Regions from separate parts of the Streptomyces sp. NPDC002403 genome, predicted to be linked through region 2. Evidence: riboswitches for the same ligand, from Rfam matches in the RefSeq annotation. Region 2 holds a riboswitch; the other holds the start of a gene.
What was found. Region 2 has a riboswitch for cyclic di-AMP ahead of ACWCPY_RS06195 (transglycosylase SLT domain-containing protein). Riboswitches for the same ligand answer to the same signal wherever they lie in the genome.

Region 1 (5,476 bases), on a different contig from region 2:
CCAGCGGATTCACCCCCGGCCCCGCGGCCAGCGAGTGCCCCACCAGGACGTGCAGGCACTTCACCCGGTCCGGCATGCCACCCGCGCTCGGGAAGCCCTCCAGCACCTCGATGGCGTCGCGCCGTGCGATGTAGTCCTCGTGGGCGGCCCGGTACGCGGCGGCCAGCTCGGGGTCCGTACCGAGGCGCTCGGTCATCTCCTTCATGACCCCGTTCGCCTCCAGCGTGCCGATCGCGGACGCGGCGCGCGGGCACGTCAGGTAGTACGTCGTCGGGAACGGCGTACCGTCCTCCAGCCGGGGCTGCGTCTCGACCACGTCCGGGTTGCCGCACGGGCAGCGGTGCGCGATCGCGCGCAGCCCGCGCGGCGGGCGGCCCAGCTGCTGCTGGAACGCGGCGATGTCCGCCTCGGTGGGCGCGGTGGGCTCGGTCTGCGGAGGGGGGGTTTCCATGCCTGCCTAGGTTCTGATCGGGCTGCTCGAACTGCGGTTCTGCAGAGGGATGAAGAGAGTCAGTCGCGGTCGGCGCTGTCCACGCCGTCCCAGAGGTTGGAGTGCCACGGCCGGCCGGACTCGTCCGTCCTGCCCTCGCGCTCCTTGACCGCGTCGGGGTCGATCACCGTGTAACCGGTCTCCCCGGGAAGAAGGTAGTGCAGATGCGTACGGGCCAGCTGCCTGATGTACGCGTCGTCCTGGAGGCGCGCCTTCTCGTCGCGCAGCTCCTCGGTACGGGTCCTGGCCTCCCGCGCCAGGCGCTCCTGATCGGCGATCTCGTCCTGCTGCGAGACGTACTGCCGCATCGGGTACGCGAGCGCGACCACCAGGGAGCAGACCACGAGCGCGAGGAAGGCGGCCCGGCCGGTGAGCCGTGAGCGGCGGGCCTGACGGCGGTTCTGGGACCGGTAGACGCGGGCGGCGGTCTGCTCGCCGAGCAGCCGCAGCCGGGTCGCGGTGGAGAACCGGTCCCGGTCCTTCGCGGCCATGTCCCCGCCTCCCCATTACGCACGTCCGTCCCCGCACACGGTACGGGACCGAGTGCGGGGACGGACGGAGGCCGGGGTACTTGCCCCGCCGGACCTGTCAGACCTTGAACCGCGGGAAGGCCGAACGGCCCGCGTACACCGCGGCGTCGTCGAGGATCTCCTCGATGCGCAGCAGCTGGTTGTACTTGGCGACGCGGTCCGAGCGGGCCGGGGCGCCGGTCTTGATCTGGCCGCAGTTCACGGCGACCGCGAGGTCGGCGATGGTGACGTCCTCGGTCTCGCCGGAGCGGTGGGACATCATGCACTTGAAGCCGTTGCGCTGGGCCAGCTCGACGGCGTCCAGGGTCTCGGTCAGCGAGCCGATCTGGTTGACCTTGACGAGCAGGGCGTTGGCGGAGCCCTCCTCGATACCGCGGGCCAGGCGCTCCGGGTTGGTGACGAAGAGGTCGTCGCCGACGATCTGCACCTTGGCGCCGAGCTTGTCGGTGATGACCTTCCAGCCGGCCCAGTCGTCCTCGTACAGCGGGTCCTCGATGGAGACCAGCGGGTACGCGGAGACGAGCTCCTCGTAGTACTCGGTCATCTCGGCGGCCGAGCGGGCCTTGCCCTCGAACTCGTACTTGCCGTCCTTGTAGAACTCGGACGCGGCGACGTCGAGCGCGAGCGCGATGTCCTTGCCCGGGGCGTAGCCGGCCTCCTTGATGGCCTCGATGATGAGGTCGAGGGCGGCGCGGTTCGACTCCAGGTTCGGCGCGAAGCCGCCCTCGTCGCCGAGACCGGTCGACAGGCCCTTGGTCTTCAGGACCTTCTTCAGCGTGTGGTAGACCTCGGCACCCCAGCGCAGCGCCTCGGAGAACGACTCGGCGCCGATCGGCGCGATCATGAACTCCTGGATGTCCACGTTGGAGTCGGCGTGCGAACCGCCGTTGAGGATGTTCATCATCGGAACGGGCAGCAGGTGCGCGTTCGGGCCGCCGAGGTAGCGGAACAGCGGCAGGTCCGAGGCCTCGGAGGCGGCGTGGGCGACGGCCAGCGAGACGCCGAGGATGGCGTTGGCGCCGAGCGAGCCCTTGTTCTCGGTGGCGTCCAGGTCGAACATCGCCTGGTCGATCAGGCGCTGCTCGGTGGCGTCGTAGCCGACGAGCTCCGGGCCGATCTGCTCGATCACGGCGAGGACGGCCTTCTCGACGCCCTTGCCCTGGTAGCGGTTGGGGTCACCGTCACGGAGCTCGATGGCCTCGAACGCACCCGTGGAGGCGCCGGACGGAACGGCAGCACGGCCGGTGCTGCCGTCGTCGAGGCCGACCTCGACCTCGACCGTGGGGTTTCCGCGGGAGTCGAGGATTTCCCGGGCTACGACGACGTCGATGGACGGCACGAGGCATCTCCTTCTGGGATATGACGCTGTTTGTGCAGGGTCGCTTTGGCCTTGCGCCAAGAGCCTAACCGGCCCGGCCCGCTCAGCCCGACGACCGCCCGACCCCTGGGACGAAAAAGGACCCGAGGGCACACATTGCCGGGCAAACGGTCAGAATTCTACTGACCGGTAACTACAACACTTGAACGGTCCGCCGCTCCCCCGAGCGCGGACGGCAGAACCCCGGCCCGGCGCGTACGGGGGAACGCGCGCCGGGCCGGGGTGCTCGGGGAGGAGCGAGCCGTGACTACTTCGTCAGGTGCAGCTGCTGACCCGGGTAGATCAGGTCGGCGTTCTTGACGATGTCCTTGTTCAGCTCGAACAGCTTCTGCCAGCCGCCCTCGACCTTGTGGTCGGCGGCGATCTTGCTCAGCGAGTCGCCGGAGACGACCTTGTACTCGCCGTCGCCCTTCTTGACCTTCTCGCCGGTCGGGGTGGTGACGGTCTTCTTCGACTCGGCCTGCGGGGCGGCGGAGCGGTCCGAGCGGGAGGCGGCGGGAGCCTCGGTGCGCTCGCTCTGCTTCGGCTGGGCCTGCTGCTTCGGGGCGGCCGGGGCGCTCTGCTGCTCGGAGGCGCCGGAGCTCGCGGTGGAGTTGGAGGAGGAGCCGGTGTCGACGCCCGGGTCGACGCCGTCGTTGGTCAGGTTGCCGGCGCCGGCGCAGCCCCAGGCGCCCGGGCCCTGCATGTCGAGGAGCCGCTCGGCGGTGGCGATCTGCTGGGCCTTGGTGGCCAGGTCGGCGCGGGGGGCGTACTGCGTACCGCCGGCGGCGGCCCAGCTGGACTGCGAGAACTGCAGACCGCCGTAGTAGCCGTTGCCGGTGTTGATGGACCAGTTGCCACCGGACTCGCACTGGGCGACGGCGTCCCAGGTGGCGACGGAGGCGGCGGAGGCGCCGGTCGCACCCATCAGGGGCACGGCGACAGCGGCACCGGCGACACCGGCGAGCGTGGCGATACGGACGGCCTTGGACGGGCGGCGGTGCTTGCCCTTGCTGGAAAGCAGCATGGAACTTCTCCTCACCGACGCCTACGAGGTGAGCTGTCGGGTTCGGGCCAAGTGAGTTGCCCGGTCGCACGTCCTAGCACGCGACTTCACCCCAAGCCGGTCCTGATGCGTCTCTCGACGATCGGGCCCGGCGCTTACCTGGGTCCCCCGCTCCTGCCTACGGCGCTTTACGCGTCTGTTCCCTTCGACCGACGGCAGGATTCGGCGTGACGGTCGACGGGGCCCGCGGTGCGAGCGGTTCCGACCGTAAACATACGCAACCCTCACATTCAAAGATGGACACATCGGACAATCCACCCGTACTTGCATCTGAAGAACCGTCGTTTCCGCAGGTGGGACGCGATGCGGAAGGGGCCCCCAGGCGCGACACGCCAGTTGACGCAAAGAGACCCATGTCTCACTTACGCATAAGTGGACATAGGTCCCTGAACTACCCCGATTTTCGAGGTGTTTTTAGTCGATTATCAGACTGCCTTCACTGGTCCTTCACATCGAGATCGAGGCTCTGGCCAGGGAGGATGAGGTCCGGGTCGGAGCCGACGGCACCCTTGTTGGCCTCGTAGAGCGCGGGCCAGCCACCGGGAACCTTCTGTGCGTCAGCAATCGACCAGAGGTTGTCGCCGGGGCGGACGGTGTACGTGCCGTCAGCCGTCGGCTCGGCCGTGTCGCGCGCGTCGCTGCCGCCGCGGGAGGCGTGCCGGCCCGACTCGCGGTCGCCGCCGTCCGTGCCGCGGCTCCCCTCGGCGGCCGGCGCGCCACGGTGCTTGCCGCCCACGCCACTGGACGAGCCGGGCGTGTCACGGGGGGCGCCGGGGGACGGAGTGGTCGAACCGGAGGACTTCGGGGACGGCGAGGTCTTCCCCGACGGCTTGCCGGCCCCCTGCGAGCCGTCCGAGCCGCCCGTACCGTCCGAGGGGCTCGTGGACGGCGTGGCGTCGTCGGACGGGTCCGCCGACGCCCCGTCAGCCGGCTTCGCGCTCCCGGCCGGGTCCTCGGCGGGGACGGAGCCCGGGTCGACCCCCGGCAGCACCCCGTCCACCGCGAGGCCGGAGATGACCGCACAGCTGGGCCATGCCTTCGGCCCCCGGTCCTCCAGAACCTTCTCGGCCACCTCTATCTGCTGCGCCCGGCTGGCGAGGTCGGCGCGCTCCGCGTACGCCTCACCGCCGTACGCCTTCCAGATCTCCGGCGAGAACTGCAGGCCGCCGTAGTAGCCGTTCCTGTAGTCGGCGCTCCACGCACCGCCGCTCTCGCACTCGGCCACCCGGTCCCAGGTCGTCGCGTCGGCCGCGTGCGCACCGGCCGCGCCGAGCAGCGGGATGGCGATGGCCGATCCGGTCACGCCCGCGGCGACGACGATGGCGGGTGCCTGACGGGGGCGACGGTGTCTGCCGTTCGCGGAGCCCATGGGGTTGCCTTCCGTGTGACTGACGTGTGACTGGTGAGTCGAACGGTGAACCTAGCGGGACTCGAACGCGCGTCACAAGTCGATGCAGCGCAGATCACGCGAAAGTCACAGAGTTGACGGGATGTCACTTCCGGCATGCGCGGCCCCCGGCGTGAACTCCACCGGAAGCGTGCGAAGTCCACGCATGATGAGCCCGCCACGCCACCGCAAATCGGCAGGTTCCACCGCAAGCCGCAGGTCCGGAAGGCGGGTCAGGAGCGTGGCGAGCGCGGTCTGTCCCTCCAGCCGGGCGAGCGGCGCGCCCAGGCAGTAGTGGATCCCGTGCCCGTATCCGAGGTGCTGATTGTCACGCCGCGCGAGGTCGAGCGTGTCGGGGTCCTCGAAGCGCTCCGGGTCGCGGTCGGCCGCGGCGAGCACCACGAGCACGGGGTCCCCGGCCGCGATGTCCTGCCCGCCGAGCGCCAGCGGCTCCGTGGCGAACCGCCAGGTGGCCAGCTCCACCGGACCGTCGTACCGCAGCAGCTCCTCGATCCCGGTCTCCAGCAGCCCGCTCTCCCCCGCGTCCAGGGAGAGCTGGAGCCGCCGGCGCTGCCCGGGGTTGCGCAGCAGGGCGTAGACCCCGTTGCCGATGAGGTTGACCGTGGTCTCGAATCCGGCGAAGAGC
Region 2 (5,476 bases):
GTGCGGTGACATCCAGTGCCACGCCCCAGCCCTCCGCCGCGGCCTCCTCGTCGAGGGCGACCTGGGGAGGCGGCAGCATGGGGCGCTGTCCGTAGCCCATCAGGGCGTCGATGTCCGGGGGCACTTCGAGTACGCGGGAGGCTCTCATGGTCAGGGTCATGCGCTCCTCGACCTCCGCCCTGCCCCGGTGGACGGCGTCGAGCGCCCGGACCACGTCCTCGACGGGTACCTCGGTGAGGAAGCCGACACGGCCCAGATCGATCCCGAGGACGGCGCCGTCGTTCTTGGCGGCGATCCTGGCACCGCGCAGGAAGGTCCCGTCGCCGCCGAGCGTCACGATGAGATCGGGGTTGCCCGCGACATCGGCCTCCTCGCGCCCGCCGCGTCTGCGTTCGTCGTCGCGCCATACGTCGATGTCCGTGCACGGGATGCCCTCGCGGGCACACCAGTCGCGTACGACTCCCGACGCGACGAAGGCCTCGGGACGGCCCTGGTGAACGACGACTCCGACCCGCTCGACACTCATCCCGCCACGACTCCCCGTGTTCCGATGACGTCCCTCACTCCACTGTGAGGGCATCGGGGGTGTCTTCGCCCGTCGGCGGCCGCTTTTCGCCGACGGGCCGGACACCGCGCGGAACGCGTCCGGGGAGGGTCAGGACTGCGCGTCCTCCGGAATGCTGACCAGCCAGCGGGTCTCCCGGCGAGGCCGCAGGTAGAACGCCCAGTAGAGCGTGGCGACTGCCGTGATCCCGCCGGTCCACAGCAGGTACTCGGTCTCCTGCTGGGTGAGGATGTACGTCAGCACGGCGATCAGCAGCACGGGGATCGCGGGCCACAGTGGCATCCGCCAGGCCGGCGCCTCGCGGTGCGTACCGCGGCGGCAGAGCAGGGCCGCGACCGCGACCAGCAGGTACATGGCGGTGACGGAGACGCCGGTGACGCCGTACAGCGTGTCGAGGTTGACGAAGCAGAGCGCCGCGCCGGGGATGCCGACGACCAGGGTCGCCACCCATGGGGAACCGAACCGACCGAGCCGGGCGAGGGCGTTGTTGATCGGTGCGGGCCAGGCCTTGTCACGGGCGGAGGCGAAGAGCACCCGGGAGTTCTGGATGACCATCACGATGCCCGCGTTGATGATCGCGAGGGCGACGCAGAGGCTGACGAAGGTGCCGACGGCCGAGTTGGACCAGGCGGCCACCATCGTGTTGAGGTCGCCCGAGGTCAGGGCCTCCAGGTCCGGGGCGCCCAGGGTGATCGCGATGACCGGGACGAGGATGACCGCCGTGGATATGGCGAGGGTGGCGAGCACGGTGCGGGCCACGTTGCGCCGCGGGTTCTCCAGTTCCTCGGAGAGGTAGACGGCCGTGGAGAAGCCCTGGGTGATGAAGAGCGCGATCGCGAGCCCGGAGACCACCATCATCGCGGTGACGGTCGAGCTCGTGCCGCCGGAGGAGGCGACCGACCCGTGCACCAGCGCCGATCCGCCTCGCTCGGAGTGGGCGAAGCCGAGAACGGCGACGACGCCTGCCGCGATCACTTCGAGTACGAGGAAGATTCCGGTGATCCACGCGTTGGCGCGCAGGTCCAGGAGGCCGGCGAGGGTGGCGAGCAACATGACGCCGGCACCCGCGACGGGGGCCGGGATGTGCACGATGGGCGCGAGGTAGTCGGCCGTTCCCATGGCGATCACCGGGGGAACGATCATCACGACCAGCAGCGAGAGCACGAAGACGAGCCACCCGGCGAGCCGCCCCGCCATGGTCGACACCATGGCGTACTCGCCGCCGGCGCTGGGGATGAGCGTGCCCAGCTCCGAGTAGCAGAAGGCGACCGCGATGCAGAGCAGCGAGCCGATGGCGATGGTGAGGGCGGTGTACGTGCCGAGGGTGGAGAACAGGTCCGGTACGACCACGAAGAGGGTCGAGGCGGGCGTCACGCAGGAGAGCGTGAGCAGTGTGCCGCCCACGACGCCGATGGAACGCTTGAGCTTCTGGGGGGTGGGGCCGGTCGCTGGGGCGAGCGCCTGGGGAGCGCTGAGCGTGTCGGTCATCGTGCGGTTCCGATCAACAGGTGCGGTGTCTGAGCACGGGAGCGGTATCGCCTCCAGACGAGGACGTGGTGAGTGGTTTCGTCGCTCCCAGCGCGATATGCAATCCCGACGTGTTCCGCAGGTCAAGAGGCGTTCACCTTCGGAATTCGTTGTTCGGAGGGCCGAATCCGACGGTTTGGCGTTAACAACGCGTCATAGTCCGGGGATCGGGGGGTGCGGGAACCGCAGCCCGGGCAGACGGAAAGTTTCGCCCGTATCCAGCATCCGGAAGGCGGGGCCGCCTTCCGCACGGACGGGGCGGCGAGCCCGCGGGTCGCGCATCCTCGGTGTTGATGCCAGCCTGGAGTCATGGCTTGGGCGTCATGGACGACTCGCGGTGTGTTCTCCGGGCACGGTGGCGTGCTGACGGAGGAGGTCGGTGTCCTGTCCGGGGACCTGACCGTTCACACGACCTGGGCGCAGGACATGGCCCAGGTCACTGTGCAGTACACCGGCGCGATCGACTGGTTCACCATGTCGGGCAGCCCCGTCGCGTGCCGTTCGGAGGAGGACAGCCGTCGCCTGCACGACGCGGTGGTGCAGGCGGTCCGGGCCGGGGCGGCGGCGACCGTTCCCGTGATGCCCCGCTCAGGACCGGCGAAGCCGGTGGAGCGCGCCCCGGAGTGAGGGTCCCGCGCGGACGAACCGGTGCGGGGAGGTGCCCGCGCGGCGATGGTCAGGCGCCGCGCAGCGCCGCGGCGACCAGTCCCGCGATCTCGTCCCTCGGCACTTCCCCGCCACCCACCAGCCGGTCGAACACCAGCCCGTCCACACAGGCCAGCATCGTGAGCGTCCGGCCCTCCGCGTCGGCCACGCCCCGCGCGTCCAGGAACGCCCGCACGGCCTCGCGTGCCGCGTTCTCGCGCGGTTACGAGAATCTCGCGCAACTCCGGGTGGCGCAGGCTCAGCCTGCCAGGCACTGGAGGACGCGGCGACGCCGGCCGCCGCGCTCCGCGCCGGACCCACCGTCGAGTCGGCGCTCGGCCGCTACGACGCCGAGCGCCGGCCCCGCAGCCAGTCGGTCGCCCGGGCCGCCCGCCGGGCCGGCCGGATGGGTCAGCAGCTGTCCCGTCCGGCGGCCGTCGCGCTGCGGAACACGGCACTGCGCCTCGCACCGTCCCGCGTCACCGTCCGCACGATCCTGCGCCATGCCGACTGGACGCCACCGCGGCTGGATTCCGTACCTCAGTAGGCCCCGAAGACGTTGTCGATGGAGCCGTACCTGTGGGCCGCGTAGTTGCACGCCGCGGTGATGTTGGCGACGGGGTCGTAGGCGTCCATCGCCGTTCCGGGCACGTGGTAGGCCCGGAAGGTCGGGTCGATGATCTGGAGGAGACCCTTGGACGGCGTTCCGGCGGCGGCGTTCGAGTCCCAGTTGTTGATGGCAAAGGGGTTGCCGGAGGACTCGCGCATCACGTTGCGGTGGATGCCGTCGTAGCTGCCGGGAATGCCGTGCTTGGCCATGACGGCCAGCGACTCCTTGATCCAGCCGTCCAGATTGTTCGTGTACGTCACGGGCTGCGCCGCGGGCGCCACGGCGCTGACGGACTGCGCCGGCGCCGCGGAGGCCGTGGCGGCGCCGGTCAACGGCAGCAGGAGGGCGGCCGCACCCGTGCCCACGGCTATGAAGCCCCGGGTCAGCGAGGTGGACCTACGACGACGGCAGGTAGGCGTTGCGGACATGATGAATTCCTCTCCGTCGCCTGCGAGGTGAGCTGTCGGGTTCAGGCTGGAGATGCCTGGCCGCGCTGAGCGCGGCTTCACCCCAGGGGCCTTTCGTCTGGATCAGGCCGGATCCAGACGAAAGACCCCAGCCGTTCCGGATACCGGGCCGGCGGCTTACCTGGGTCCCCCGCTCCTGCCGTACACGAGTGGGTCGGATGTCCGGGCGGCGGCAGGATTCGGCGTTCCGTCCGGATTGACGGTGACCGTAGGCGAGAGGGACCGAAAGGGACAAGACCCTGATTTCCACACGCAATTCACTTACAAGATCAAGTCACGGGAACAGTGGTAATCCAGCTCACATCGAGCACTCCCCCCTCCTTGCGCGGAAAGGGCTCCGCATCGCGTGACGCGACTCCGGGAGGATGGAAAGTGACTCGCGCCACGAATTCACAAAAGGTGCATTTCGCCAAGCATTTAAAAGGGCAATTCGCTCGAACCACCCATAACGGGACGGATATATCGCGACGGGGAGCTCACCTCGCCGGCCCTGCCCGACGCCCGGAGGCATTGCCATCCCTCCCCCTCCACCGTTATGGTGCTGATGTCCTGTTGTCTCCGATAGAGGTGGACGTTGCGCATCTGAGGTCTGCGAACATCACGCCGTACGGCACCGCCCGTACGCCTGTCACGCCGTAGCAGTGCTCCGCACTGCCCGTGACCCCGCGTGGATGCGACCTCGGTGCATGAGCCGTCCCTCGATCTCCAGGGCCGCCGTACCTTCCTCCGCTGCTCGGTCGCCGCGTGGTGCTCGCATACGAAGCCCCCACTCACCGCGCTTGCGAATGCGAGGAACACCATGGCGACACCCATCACCCCCGGCGCTTCCCTCACCTGCTCGGCCCTGTCCTTCAGCCGGCCGGACGGCACGACCGTCTTCGAAGGACTCTCGCTCGCCATCGGCCGGGGCCGCGTCGGCCTCGTCGGTACCAACGGCGCGGGAAAGTCCACACTGCTGCAACTGCTCGCCGGTCAACTCCGCCCCTCCCAGGGGTCGGTGACCGTCAGTGGTAGCCTCGCCCACCTTCCGCAGAACATCACCCTCGACACCACACTGCGGGTGGACCGGGCCCTGGGCATCGCCGAGCGGCGCGAGGCGCTGCGCGCCATCGAGTCCGGAGACGTCGACGAGAAGCACTTCGAGACGATCGGCGACGACTGGGACGTCGAGGAACGGGCCCTGGCGACCCTGGGCCAGCTCGGGCTCGGGGACATCGGACTGGACCGCACGGTCGGCCAGTTGTCCGGTGGCGAGACCGTGCTGCTGCGCCTGGCCGCACTGCTGCTGGACCGTCCCGACGTGCTGCTGCTGGACGAGCCCACCAACAACCTCGATGTGTTCGCCCGCCGGAGGCTCTACGAGGCCGTCGACTCCTGGCGCTCGGGCGTGCTGGTCGTGGTCAGTCACGACCTCGAACTGCTGGAGCGTGTGGACCGCATCGCCGAACTGCGCGCCGGATCCGTGAACTGGTACGGGGGTGGCTGGTCCGCGTACCAGGAAGCCGTGGCCACTGAACAGGAGTCCGCCGGGCGGACGTTGCGGGCCGCGGAGGCCGATCTTCGCCGCCAGAAACGCGAACTGGAGGAGACCCGGGTGAAGCTGGCCCGACGCCAGAGAAACGGGAGGAGGACCGAGGCCGAAGGAAGCCTCCCGAAGATCCT

Region 1: linked by a shared signal. The riboswitch ahead of ACWCPY_RS35885 (transglycosylase family protein) and the one ahead of ACWCPY_RS06195 (transglycosylase SLT domain-containing protein) in region 2 are both predicted to bind cyclic di-AMP.

What each region holds. Positions count from the first base shown of each region.
Region 1 covers NZ_JBSFBQ010000055.1:21,300-26,775, reverse strand. Annotated here, with positions in the region: gene ACWCPY_RS35900 (DUF501 domain-containing protein) at 1-451, opposite strand, end outside; gene ACWCPY_RS35895 (FtsB family cell division protein) at 511-981, opposite strand; gene eno (phosphopyruvate hydratase) at 1,079-2,359, opposite strand; gene ACWCPY_RS35885 (transglycosylase family protein) at 2,646-3,404, opposite strand; cyclic di-AMP (ydaO/yuaA leader) riboswitch at 3,408-3,579, opposite strand; gene ACWCPY_RS35880 (transglycosylase family protein) at 3,880-4,812, opposite strand; gene ACWCPY_RS35875 (cytochrome P450 family protein) at 4,918-5,476, opposite strand, start outside.
Region 2 covers NZ_JBSFBQ010000003.1:347,161-352,636, reverse strand. Annotated here, with positions in the region: gene ACWCPY_RS06220 (NAD(+)/NADH kinase) at 1-526, opposite strand, end outside; gene ACWCPY_RS06215 (APC family permease) at 656-2,053, opposite strand; gene ACWCPY_RS06210 (hypothetical protein) at 2,402-2,719, shown strand; partial or broken gene ACWCPY_RS06205 (TetR family transcriptional regulator) at 2,769-2,997, opposite strand; partial or broken gene ACWCPY_RS06200 (FAD-dependent oxidoreductase) at 2,997-3,284, shown strand; gene ACWCPY_RS06195 (transglycosylase SLT domain-containing protein) at 3,278-3,775, opposite strand; cyclic di-AMP (ydaO/yuaA leader) riboswitch at 3,778-4,009, opposite strand; gene ACWCPY_RS06190 (ABC-F family ATP-binding cassette domain-containing protein) at 4,614-5,476, shown strand, end outside.